Regions from separate parts of the Streptomyces sp. NPDC015032 genome, predicted to be linked through region 2. Evidence: riboswitches for the same ligand, from Rfam matches in the RefSeq annotation. Region 2 holds a riboswitch; each other region holds the start of a gene.
What was found. Region 2 has a riboswitch for cyclic di-AMP ahead of ACF08M_RS07670 (transglycosylase SLT domain-containing protein). Riboswitches for the same ligand answer to the same signal wherever they lie in the genome.
Positions count from the first base shown of each region.

Region 1: linked by a shared signal. The riboswitch ahead of ACF08M_RS19995 (M23 family metallopeptidase) and the one ahead of ACF08M_RS07670 (transglycosylase SLT domain-containing protein) in region 2 are both predicted to bind cyclic di-AMP.
Region 3: linked by a shared signal. The riboswitch ahead of ACF08M_RS32635 (M23 family metallopeptidase) and the one ahead of ACF08M_RS07670 (transglycosylase SLT domain-containing protein) in region 2 are both predicted to bind cyclic di-AMP.

Region 1 is NZ_JBIBVN010000013.1:33,896-37,812, reverse strand. Features, by position in the region: gene ACF08M_RS20010 (GNAT family N-acetyltransferase) at 1-468, opposite strand, end outside; gene ACF08M_RS20005 (HPr family phosphocarrier protein) at 634-915, shown strand; partial or broken gene ACF08M_RS20000 (GntR family transcriptional regulator) at 1,084-1,454, opposite strand; gene ACF08M_RS19995 (M23 family metallopeptidase) at 1,490-2,284, opposite strand; cyclic di-AMP (ydaO/yuaA leader) riboswitch at 2,297-2,464, opposite strand; gene ACF08M_RS19990 (M16 family metallopeptidase) at 2,812-3,917, opposite strand, start outside.
Region 2 is NZ_JBIBVN010000003.1:414,401-418,317, forward strand. Features, by position in the region: gene ACF08M_RS07665 (ATP-binding cassette domain-containing protein) at 1-1,354, opposite strand, end outside; cyclic di-AMP (ydaO/yuaA leader) riboswitch at 2,051-2,237, shown strand; gene ACF08M_RS07670 (transglycosylase SLT domain-containing protein) at 2,242-3,027, shown strand; gene ACF08M_RS07675 (DUF2461 family protein) at 3,369-3,890, opposite strand.
Region 3 is NZ_JBIBVN010000034.1:52,648-56,564, forward strand. Features, by position in the region: gene ACF08M_RS32630 (PP2C family protein-serine/threonine phosphatase) at 135-1,298, shown strand; cyclic di-AMP (ydaO/yuaA leader) riboswitch at 1,580-1,732, shown strand; gene ACF08M_RS32635 (M23 family metallopeptidase) at 1,744-2,901, shown strand; gene ACF08M_RS32640 (aldo/keto reductase) at 3,225-3,917, shown strand, end outside.

The DNA.
Region 1 (3,917 bases), on a different contig from region 2:
GGGCAGCACCTCGGCCGCGAAGCGGCGGATACCGCGCTCACGGGCGACGGCCGCGATGTGCTCCAGGAGCGCCGAGGCCACGCCCCGGCCCTGGTGCGCGTCCTGGACGAGAAAGGCGACCTCGGCCTCGTCGGCGGGCGCGGAGGCGGGCCTGCCCCGCTCGTCGATCCGGTCGTAGCGGACGGTCGCGATGAACTCGCCGCCGACCGTGACCGCGAGCCCCACCCGGTCGACGTAATCGTGATGGGTGAAGCGGTGCACGTCCCGGTCGGACAGGCGGGGGTACGGAGCGAAGAAGCGGTAGTACTTCGACTCGTCGGAGACCTGCTCGTAGAAGCTGACCAGCCGTTCGGCGTCGTCCGTGGTGATGGGCCGGATCCGCGCCGTTCCTCCGTCGCGGAGGACCACGTCTGCTTCCCAATGGTCGGGGTACACGTGATGCGGACTCTGCTCCGGCGAGGGCTGCATGCGCAAAGACTACGGCTCCGTCAGCGGTCGCGTCGGCCCTGGGGCCGGGGCAGTCTGAGGGGGCCGAGCGGCGGTGCAGCACGGGCCTGCCGCGGATCGGCCGGAGCATCGCGCACTGCATGAGAGACTGGTCTAGACAACTATTGATTCGTGAAGGGCAGAACCATGGCTGAGCGCCGCGTCAACGTCGGTTGGGCCGAGGGCCTGCACGCCCGCCCCGCTTCCATCTTCGTCCGTGCCGCCACGGCTTCCGGCGTCCCCGTGACGATCGCCAAGGCCGACGGCAACCCGGTGAACGCCGCCTCCATGCTCGCGGTGCTCGGCCTCGGCGCGCACGGCGGCGAGGAGATCGTGCTCGCGTCCGAGGCCGACGACTCCGAAGCCGCCCTGGACCGCCTGGCGAAGCTGGTCGCCGAAGGGCTCGACGAGCTGCCGGAGACGGTCTGACCCGCTTCCCGCCCTCCCCTCGAAGAGCCGCGGCACCCTCGACCGGGTCCGCGGCTCTTTCGCATTCCCGGTCCGGGATACGCAAAGGAATTCCAGAGCGAAATCGATTCGGACGGCCCGAAGAAATTCCCGCGGAATGAGGACTCCTTGCATACGGCACAATTGTTGATGCCGGATGCCTGGAGCGTTTACGGAATGCCGCGAAGCCCTCACCGGGCCGGTACGGGAGGCGGCGGGCCGGCGTTCCGGCCGGTCGATGCGGCGCAGCCGGTGCGCGGCCGCGGCCCGTTCGGCGTGCCGGGAGGCCATCATCCCGGCCCGTTCCGCGTCGCCACCGCGTCCACGATGGCTCCGCGCTCGGCCCAGGAGTCCGCCGGGCGGGCCGACTGCTCGGCCGCGTACATCCAGGCGGTCTTGTGCCGGAGCTGGGTGAGCAGCGCGATCAGGCCGGGGCTGCCGGAGGTCTGCACCAACGTCTCGTGGAACCAGCCGCCCAGCAAGCGCAGATCCTCACCCCGCCCGGCCTGCTCCTGGCCGAGGGCTGCCGCTTCGGGACGGCCCTTCGGGGCGTCGGTCAGACGTTGACGCCGTGGGCGCGCAGGTAGGCGACGGGGTCCATGTCGGAGCCGTACGACGGCGTGGTCCGGGCCTCGAAGTGGAGGTGCGGTCCGGTGGAGTTACCGGTCGAGCCGGAGAGGCCGATCCGCTGGCCCGCACCGACGCTCTGACCGACGGAGACGCCGATCGAGGAGAGGTGGCCGTACTGCGTGTACGTGCCGTCCGTCATCCGGAGCACGATGTTGTTGCCGTACGCGCCGCCCCAGCCGGCCTCGACGACCGTCCCGGCACCGACGGCGACGACGGAGCTGCCGGATGCGGCGTGGAAGTCGATGCCCGAGTGGCTGCCGGACGACCAGAGCGAGCCGCTGGACTTGTAGCCGGTGGTGACGTACGAACCGGCGACCGGGAGCTGGAAGGCACCCAGGCGGGTGCGCTCGGCGGAGCGGGCGGCGCGCACCTTCTCCGCGCGCGCTTCGGCTGCGCGCTTCGCCTCGGCCTTCTTCTTGACCTCGGCCCGCTTCTTGGCCTCCGCCTTCCGTTGAGCCTCCGCCTCCGCCTTCGCCGCGGCATCGGCCTGGTGCTGCTGCGCGTCGGCCTGGGCGTCGATCTGGTCGGCGACGGTGCCGTCGATGGCGATGACCTGATTCAGACCGGTCTCACCGACGGAGGTGTCCGCGGCGAGGGCCGGCGCGGCCGTGCCGCCGACGACGCCGGTGGCGGCCATGGCCGCGACCCCGGCAATCTTCGCGCTCCTGCGCGTCAGTCGGCTCGGGGCACGATGCTTCCCGGAGGCACGGGTGAACGCCATGAAGTGGCTGGTCCTTTCCTTCCTTCTCGCCTACCGGGTTAGCTGACGGGTTCGGAGCAGGAAGGTCTCCTACGGACATACCGGCCCCATCGAGGCCCGGACATCCGATTCACCCCAGGGACTGCGTGGGTCCCCGGCTCCCCGGGCTCGCGCCTGACGGGGACTCGGCGATGACTGCCCGGTATGTCGCGGATGCGGCATACGAGTGACGGACAGCCCAGCCGACGCTAAGCGGGGTCGCTTTCATTCACCAAACGAACAGGCCACTTTGTAGCGCATCCCACAGAACAGACGGGCAACCTCCCCCACCAGAACGGACAAAAAGGAAGGCCCCTGCGAGATCTCGCTCACAAGGACCTTCCCCTTGTCCTGATATATGGACCTATGGTGCCGGTTGGCAAATCGGCTGGTGCAAAACCGGCGCCCGGTCCGTCCGGTCGGCCCTCGGCCGGGCAGGGAAGTCGGCCGGCAGGCCGTCACAGGCGAACCGCCACGAGCGGACCGCCACGAGCAACGGGCCGGACCGGTCAGCCGGTGACCACCGACACCTCTCCGATGCCCAGCGCCCGGACCGGCCCCTCGATCTGCGCCGCGTCCCCGACGAGGATCGTGACCAGCCGGTCGCCCGGGAAGGCGCTGACCACCGCTGCGGTCGCCTCGACCGTGCCGGTCTCCGCGAGCCGGGCGTACAGGTGCGCCTGGTAGTCGTCCGGGAGGTGCTGCTCGACCTGGTCGGCGAGGGTGCCCGCGACCGAGGCCGCGGTCTCGAACTTCAGCGGTGCGACACCCACGAGGTTCTGCACGGCCGTCTCGCGCTCCTCGTCGGTCAGCCCTTCGGCCGCCAGGGTCCGCAGTACCGTCCACAGGTCCTTCAGCGCCGGTCCCGTGGACTCCGTGTCCACCGATCCGCTGATGGCGAGCATCGCGGCCCCGGTCGGTCCCGCGGCGGAATCCGGGGCCGACGACCGCAGCACCTGGGCGAAGGCCCGCACGCCGTAGGTGTAGCCCTTCTCCTCACGCAGCACCCGGTCCAGCCGGGAGGTGAGCGTGCCGCCCAGGCAGTACGTGCCGAGCACCTGGGCCGGCCACACGCTGTCGTGCCGGTCGGCGCCGATCCGGCCGATCAGCAGCTGCGTCTGCACCGCACCCGGACGGTCGACGATCACCACCCGGCCGGTGTCGTCCGCGGTGATCGGCGGGGCCGGACGGGGCTCTGCGGTGTCGCCCGACCAGTCGCCGAGGGTGTCGGCCAGCAGGGTGTCCAGGTCGATGCCGGTGAGATCACCGACGACCACGACGGTCGCCGTGGACGGCCTGACATGGGCGTCGAAGAAGGCGCGCACGGCTGCCGAGTCGATGCGCTCGACCGTTTCCTCGGTGCCCTGGCGCGGGCGCGACATCCGCGCCGTGGCCGGGAAGAGCTCCTTGGAGAGCTGCTTGGCGGCGCGCCGGGCCGGGTTGGCCTGCTCGTGCGGGATCTCGTCGAGCCGGTTGCGCACGAGCCGCTCGACCTCGCTGTCGGCGAAGGCGGGCGCCCGCAGTGCCTCGGCGACGAGCGCGAGTGCCTTGGCCAGCCGGGAGGCCGGAACCTCCAGGGAAACCCGGATGCCGGGGTGGTCCGCGTGCGCGTCGA
Region 2 (3,917 bases):
CGCGCTTCCCCTGGAACAGGAAGCGTGCGAGCTGGGAGCGGATGTGGTTGTCGGTGACCCCGGGAGCCATACGGGCCACGTTCGCCGCGACGCTCAGCTCGTCGTCCAGCACGTCCAGCCGCTGGGGAAGGAAGCGCACCGGTACGAACGTCCTGGCCTCGCCGGACAGCGGGGCCAGTTCGCCGGTGAGGGTGCGCAGCAGCGTGGTCTTGCCGGCGCCGTTGCGGCCGACGAGTGCGATCCGTTCGGGTCCGTGCACATGGAGGTTGCCCTGGAGCAGCCGCCCGAACCGGGGGCGAAGTTCGTGCAGGCTCAGCACCGTGCGGCCGGTGGGAACGGCGGTGTGGGGGAGGCTCACGCGGATCTCGGCGTCGTTGCGGACCGCGTCCGCGGCCTCCTCGCGGCGTTCGCGCGCCTCGCTCAGCCGCTCCTCGTGGACACCGCGCAGCTTGCCCCCGGACTCCTGCGCGGACCGCTTGCGGCGGCCGGCGAGGATCTTCGGGAGGCCCCCGTCGACCTCCGCCTTCCTGCCTTGGCGCTGGCGGCGGGCCAGCTTCACATGGGTCTCCTCCAATTCGCGTTTCTGCCGGCGCACGTCGGCCTCGGCGGCCCGCAACATCCGTCCGGCGGCCTCCTGTTCGGTGGCGAGGGCTTCCTGGTAGGCGGACCAGCCACCGCCGTACCAGCCCACGGATCCGGCGCGCAGTTCGGCGATGCGGTCCACGCGCTCCAGCAGTTCGATGTCGTGGCTGACCACGACCAGCACCCCGGAGCGCCAGTTGTCGACGGCGTCGTAGAGCCTGCGACGCGCGAAGACATCGAGGTTGTTGGTCGGTTCGTCGAGCAGGAGGACATCGGGATGTTCCAGCAACAGTGCGGCCAGGCGCAGCAGGACGGTCTCCCCGCCGGACATCTGGCCCACGGTGCGGTCCAGTTCGAGGTACCCGAGTCCGAGCGACCCCAGCGTCGCGAGGGCTTGTTCCTCCACGTCCCAGTCGTCGCCGATCGTCTCGAAGTGCTTCTCGTTCACATCCCCGGCCTCGATGGCGCGCAGCGCATCGCGCCGCTCGGCGATGCCCAGGGCCTGGTCCACCCGCAACGACGTGTCGAGGGTGATGTTCTGCGGGAGATGGGCGAGGCTGCCGCCGACGGTCACCGAGCCCTGGGAGGGGCGGAGCAGGCCGGCCAGCAGGCGCAGCAGTGTGGACTTGCCCGCGCCGTTGTTGCCCACGAGACCGGTGCGGCCGCGGCCGATGCCGAGGGAGAGCCCGTCGAAGACGGTCGTGCCGTCCGGCCACTGGAACGACAGGGCGGAGCAGGTGAGGGAGACATTGGGGGCAGTGGGTGTCGCCATGGTGATCCTCGCAGTCGTGAGCCTGGTGAGTGAGGGCTTCGTATGCGAGCACCACGCAGCGACCGGAAGGGGAAGGGTGCGCCGGTCCGAGAGATCGAGGGACGGCTCCTGCACCGAGGTCGCATCCACGCGGGGTCACGGGCAGGAGAACACACTGCTACAGCGTGACGGGCGTACGACCGGAGCCGTACGGCGCGATGATCGCGAACCTCAGATGCGCAACGTCCACCTCTATCGGAGACAACAGGACGGTCAAGACGATAGTGAGCCGGAGGGCGAAAGGCAAAGCCCCGTGCCGGGCGGGGGAGTGGCACGGCCGGACCGCCGACCGGTCCTGCCAGGTGCGGTCGCCCCGGGGGGCGGCGCACCGGAGCGAGAGTGCGAGCACAGGCGGGCAAATGTCCCTATATGGGCGCTTTGTCGAACATGCCCGCTTGGTTAATTAGGGGGTATTTGTAGAGAGTTGCGACTTTTGAGCTCTGTCCGAAATGTGACTTTTGGGAACTGCGTGGTGTGAGTCACGTCCACGGTTCAAGGCGGCAGGCTGCGCGCGCCGTTCCCTTCTGTGCAAGGAAATTTGGTCATGTGGTGTGAGGTGGATTACTGCCTTTCTGTGATTCGATCTTGCAAATCAATTGTGATCAAAAAATAGGGGCTTGTTCCATTCGGCCTTTCTCGCCTACGGTCACCGTCAATCCGGACGGAACGCCGAATCCTGCCGCCGTCCGAGAATCCGACCCGATCGCGTACGGCAGGAGCGGGGGACCCAGGTAGGTCGCCGATCCGGAATTCGGAACGGCTCGGGGTGAAGCCGCAGTTGCATGCGGCCAGACATCTCCAGTCTGAACCCGACAGCTCACCTCGCAGGCGACGGAGAGGAATTCGCCATGCCCACCACGGGTAAGTCCTATCGTCGCAAGTCCACTTCGCTGACCCGCGGATTCATCGCCGCGACCACGGGCGGGGCCGCCCTCGTGCTTCCGCTGGTCTGTGCGGGATTCGCCTCGGCCGCACCGGCGCAGACCGTCGCCGCCGAAAAGGCCGCGGCGTCGTCCGCCGCCACTGTCAAGGAAATCTCCGTCCAGAAGGCCGCACCCGCCGTCCATTCCGTGACCGTGGGCGACACCCTTTCCAAGATCGCGCGGGAGTATTCCGTCAGCGGTGGCTGGCAGAAGGTGTACGAGGAAAATCGAGAGGTGGTGGGTGGCAGCCCCGCTCTGATTGTCCCGGGCATGAAGCTGACCATCGGCGCCAAGGCCGGGTCACACGCTTCCACCGGCGTGTCCGCCGTGAGCGGTGCCGCACCGGCGACGACCACCACGGCCGCACCGGCCGTCAAGCCCGCCACGTACACGAACAATCTGGACGGCTGGATCAGGGAGTCGCTGGCCGTCATGGCGAAGCACGGCATCCCCGGCAGTTACGACGGCATCCACCGCAACGTCATGCGCGAGTCCTCCGGCAACCCCCGGGCCGTCAACAACTGGGACTCGAATGCTGTCGCCGGAACGCCGTCCAAGGGTCTCCTTCAGATCATCGACCCGACGTTCCGCGCCTACCACGTGCCCGGTACGTCGCTGGACAGCTACGACCCGGTCGCCAACATCACCGCGTCCTGCAACTACGCGGCCGACAAGTACGGCTCGATCGACAACGTGTTCGGGGCCTACTGACGCCCCATGGTGCCGGTGGCGGTTCAGGGCCGACGAGTGGTGAGAGGGCGGTCATGCCGCTCGCGAAGGGCCTCTCGACGGTCGGGGACCGCCTTCCGGCCGTTGCCCCGGATGTGCGCGAGGCCGGAACCCCTGCCTCGCGCACCTGCGTCGGCAGCGTGCCGTCCGGAAACGGGCCGGTGGACGCGGAGCCCCGGCGCGTGCGGGCAGCCTCTCCGAAGAAGTAGGCGACGAACAGGGCAGGAGTCCCGCCCTGCGCGCGTGCGGGCAGCGGCACGATCGTGGAGTGATCGAGGGGGGACCGGAATCCCGCCCCCCGCGGGCAGCGTGCGGGGGCGGTGCTACGCGGCTCGGCGGGGACCGGGAACGGTCACATGGCCGGCGAGCCAGGAGAGCAGGGGCTCCAGTTCCTCTGCCGCCGCGAGCACGGCACCGGGCAGGGCCGGCGTGTGCTGCGCGCAGTCCCCGCCGAGCGGCCGGGCGGCGGAGATCGAGCGGTACCGGAGGTAGTCGGCGCGCGGATGCCCGGCGTCGTGGCCGCGTGGCACGCGCTTCATCAGATCGCCGGTGACCTCGTACCCCCGCCTTTCCAGCGTCTCGACGGCGCGCACCAGCGCGGGTCCGCTCTCCTGCGCGGCAACTGCCGTACGGAACAACGGGATCTGCCCCGGGTCCGGGTAGGTCCAGCCACCCTTGATCCGGAGCCCGTCGAGGTCGAAGCGGAGGCCGATCTCGACATTGCGCGCGATCCGGATCACCGCTACTTGGTGCTGCCACCACCACGGGTCCTTGCGGAACCCCCAGACGGAGAAGTCCTCGTACGCCCCCTCCGCGTCGGCCACCTCGTTCAGCAACGCGATCATGGGTTGACGGACCAGGCGCTCCCGGTC
Region 3 (3,917 bases), on a different contig from region 2:
GCGGTGTGTGAGCTGTGCCACGTACGTACCCCCATTGGCCGATGAGGAGTCGCCGCGCGACTCCGCTCCGGTGAGCCTGGGGGTGGGGCGCGGTACCGTCCGCAGCCGCGCGCGTACCGGGCAGGAGACCACAGGTGTGGAAGCGGTTGAAGCGGCGCGGCAGGCATGCCGAGGGCGGCGGCACCCGCACGCGGCGGTTCGTCCGCGCGTTGCCCGCTCTGATGATTCTCGGCGGGCTGGTGTTCGATCTCCTCACGCCGCCGACCTTCACCGCCGTTCCGCTGTTCGTGGCGGCGCCGCTGATCGCCGCGCCGTTCTTCTCGCTGTCCAGGACCATCTGCACCGGTGCCGCCTCCATGCTGGCCGTCGTCGCGCTGCGGCTGTACAGCGGCACGCTGCCGGAGGTCGTGCCGCTGATCGAGTTGCTCACCCTGGCCACCGTCTCGGTCCTCGCGGTCGTGATCAACGGGGTCGTGCGGCGGGGCAATGAGCAGCTGGCCTCCGCGCGGGTCATCGCGGAGACGGCCATGCGGGCGGTGCTGCCGAAGCCGTCCGACCGGATCGGCGGGCTGCATGTGGCGGCGCGGTACGAGGCGGCGCAGGCGGACGAGTTCGTCGGCGGTGACCTGTTCGCCGTGACGGACACCCCGCAGGGGGTGCGGCTGGTCGTCGGGGACGTGCGGGGGAAGGGGCTGGACGCCGTGGAGTCGGTGGCGGTGATCATCGGGGCGTTCCGGGAGGCGGCCGAGCAGGAGCGGTCGCTGGAGGGCGTGGCGCAGCGGCTGGAGCGGGCGCTGGCGCGGGAGGGGACGCGGCGGGGCGGGCTCGATGCGGTCGAGGGCTTCATCACCGCCGTGCTGGCCGAGATCCCGTCCGGAGGGTCCCGGGTGCGGATCGTCAACCGCGGTCATCCCGAGCCGATCCTGCTGCACCCCGACGGGGCGCTGGAGGTGCTGGGGCCCACGGTGCCCGCGCTGCCGCTCGGGATGGACCTGGGCGTGTGGCCGGACCGGGCGGATGAGTGGGATCTGCCGGCGGGAACGACTCTGCTCCTGTACACGGATGGCCTCTCCGAGGCGCGGGACGCCGACGGCGTCTTCTACGACCCGGCGGCCCGGCTGCGGGGGCGGATCTTCCCGGGGCCCGAGGAGCTGCTGTCCGCGCTGACCGATGACGTACGGCTGTATACCGGTGGTGAGACGACCGACGACATGGCGCTGCTCGCGGTCGTACGTCCTGCGGAGGGGCAGCCGGACCGGCGCAGGACCGTGACGATCGTGGGTCTGGAAGAGATGTGACGGGCGAGGGCGTGAACCCGGTGCGAGCCGGGCGCGACCTCGGACGGGGGATGCCACCGTACGTAACCGAAGGACGCCGCTCCGCATAACATTTGACGCAACGTCAGAATCTGAGTAATGGCTGAGCCCCGATCAACTCGTACTGATCCGCCCGATTGTGTCCCGTAAAGTCCAGGCCAAAGACGTGAACGATCAGTGGGAACGGCTTGGAATCAGGCCCGGGTGTCTATTAACGTTCGATAACGCAGCGCGGTCGTCCCAGCCGTCGTCAGTGGCGGCACCGTGCGCGAGCGCCGAATCCCGCAAGGGAACCGGGGAACCACCTACATGGGGTGAATCGGATGCCTGCGTCTTGTGAGAGACGGAGGGGCCCGTAGGAGACCTTCCTGCTCCGAACCCGTCAGCTAACCCGGTAGGCGAGAAGGAAGGAAAGGAGTGCGCCCCCGTGGCGTCCAACAAGCCTGCCCCCGAGGCCCCCTCTCGGTTCAGCCCCGACTTCGGTTCCGGTACTGGAACCGACTACGGCACTTTTGCGACGGGAACGGCCTACGGCACCGAGCCGGGCGGCGACTTCGCCGGTGGGTTCGGCAGCGAATTCCGCGCCGACGGCAATGGCGAGCCCGAGCGGGGCCGGGACGAGTGGAACCCCACCGAGGAGTCCGTCCGCCCCGTACGTGGCAAGCACCGCGTCGCCAAGCAGCGCAACGGACTTGCCCGCAGCTCCACGGTGCTCGGGGTCGGTGTCATCGCAGCGGTCGGTGCGGGCGGCATGGCCACCGCGCAGAGCAAGCCGCCGGTCTCCATCTCCCTTCCCGACTCCATCGCGGACAACCTCCCCGACGCGAAGTCCCTTCCGGGCGTGGGTTCTCTCTTCTCCGAGGAGTCCGAAGCCGAAAAGGCCGCGGCCGCCGCCGCGGCCGCGCCGCTCACCACCGCCGGTCTCACCACCACCGAGGCCGAACAGGGCACGGCGGACGCGGGCGAGGCGCTCCGCGCGCGCATCCTCCAGCAGGCCGAGCAGCAGCAGGACGCCGCCGACGCCGAGGCGAAGGCAGCCCAGGAGAAGGCGGCCGCGGAGCAGGCCGCCGCCGAGGCCAAGAAGCAGCAGGACGCCGCCGAGGCCAAGGTCGCCGCCGAGAAGAAGAAGGCGGAGGAAGCGGCCAAGAAGAAGGCCGAGGCCCTGCGGCTCGCCAAGCTCGCCGCCAGCTATGCCATTCCGACCTCCTCCTACACAGTCACCTCGACTTTCGGCCAGGCCGGCTCGATGTGGTCCTCCGGCTACCACACCGGCCTCGACTTCGCCGCGCCGACGGGTACGCCGATCAAGGCCGTGCACGGCGGCACCATCAAGTCGGCCGGCTGGTCCGGTTCGTACGGCTACCGCACGGTGCTGGAGCTCGACGACGGTACGGAGGTGTGGTTCTGCCACCAGTCCTCCATCGGCGTCAGCGTCGGTCAGAAGGTCACCACCGGTGAGACCATCGGCCGGGTCGGCGCGACCGGCAACGTGACCGGCCCGCACCTCCACCTGGAGGTCCACACCTCCGACGGTACGGGCATCGACCCGATGGCCTGGCTGCGCGGCAAGGGCCTCAACCCCTGATCCGCAGGCCACCTTCCCGGCCCGCGTGATCCGAGCCAATTCGCCGGCCGCCGAACCCCGGCAGCCCTGACGCTCCCCCCGACGTCAGGGCTGCCGGTCTGCCGGGCCTTCCCGACGTCAGGGCTGCCGGTCTGCCGGGCCTTCCCGATGTCAGGGTTGCCGGTCTGCCGGGCCTTCCCGATGTCGGGACTGCCGGTCTGGCGGAGCAGCACAGCCGCCGGAGCGGCACAGTCGCCGGAGTGGCTGGCCCACCGGGGAGGTCGGCCCGTCGGAGCGGTCGGCCCGTCGGAATAGTGGTGCCGCCGGAATCCGTTGACCCGTTTATGACTTCTCTTCGTAAGCTGGGCTCTTCCGATTTCGAGGTCTTCCCACTCGCCCTCGGCGGCAACGTCTTCGGCTGGACCGCCGACGAAGCGCAGTCGTTCGCGGTGCTGGACGCCTACGCCGCAGTGGGCGGCAACTTCGTCGACACCGCTGACGCCTACACCGCCTGGATCCCGGGCAACGAGGGCGGCGAGTCGGAGACCGTCATCGGAAAGTGGCTCGCGGCCCGCTCCAACCGCTCCGACATCGTCGTTGCCACCAAGGTCGGCGCCCACCCCTCGTACAAGGGGCTCTCCGCCACGAACATCAAGGCCGCGGCCGAGGAGTCGCTGCGCCGGCTCGGCACCGACCACATCGATGTCTACTACACGCACTTCGACGACGAGACCGTCCGGGTCGAGGAGATCATCACCGCCCTCGACGAGCTCGTGAAGGAGGGCAAGGTCCGGGAGATCGCCGCTTCCAACATCAGCCCCGAGCGACTCCAGGCGTCCCTCGACTTCTCGGAGCGTGAGGGGCTCGCCCGGTACATCGCCCTTCAGCCGCACTACAACCTGGTCTCGCGCGACACGTACGAGGGCGAGCTCCAGGACACGGCGGCCCGGGCCGGGCTCGCCGCCGTCCCGTACTTCGCCCTGGCCTCCGGCTTCCTCACCGGTAAGTACCGTCCGGGTGCTTCGGTGGAGAGCGCC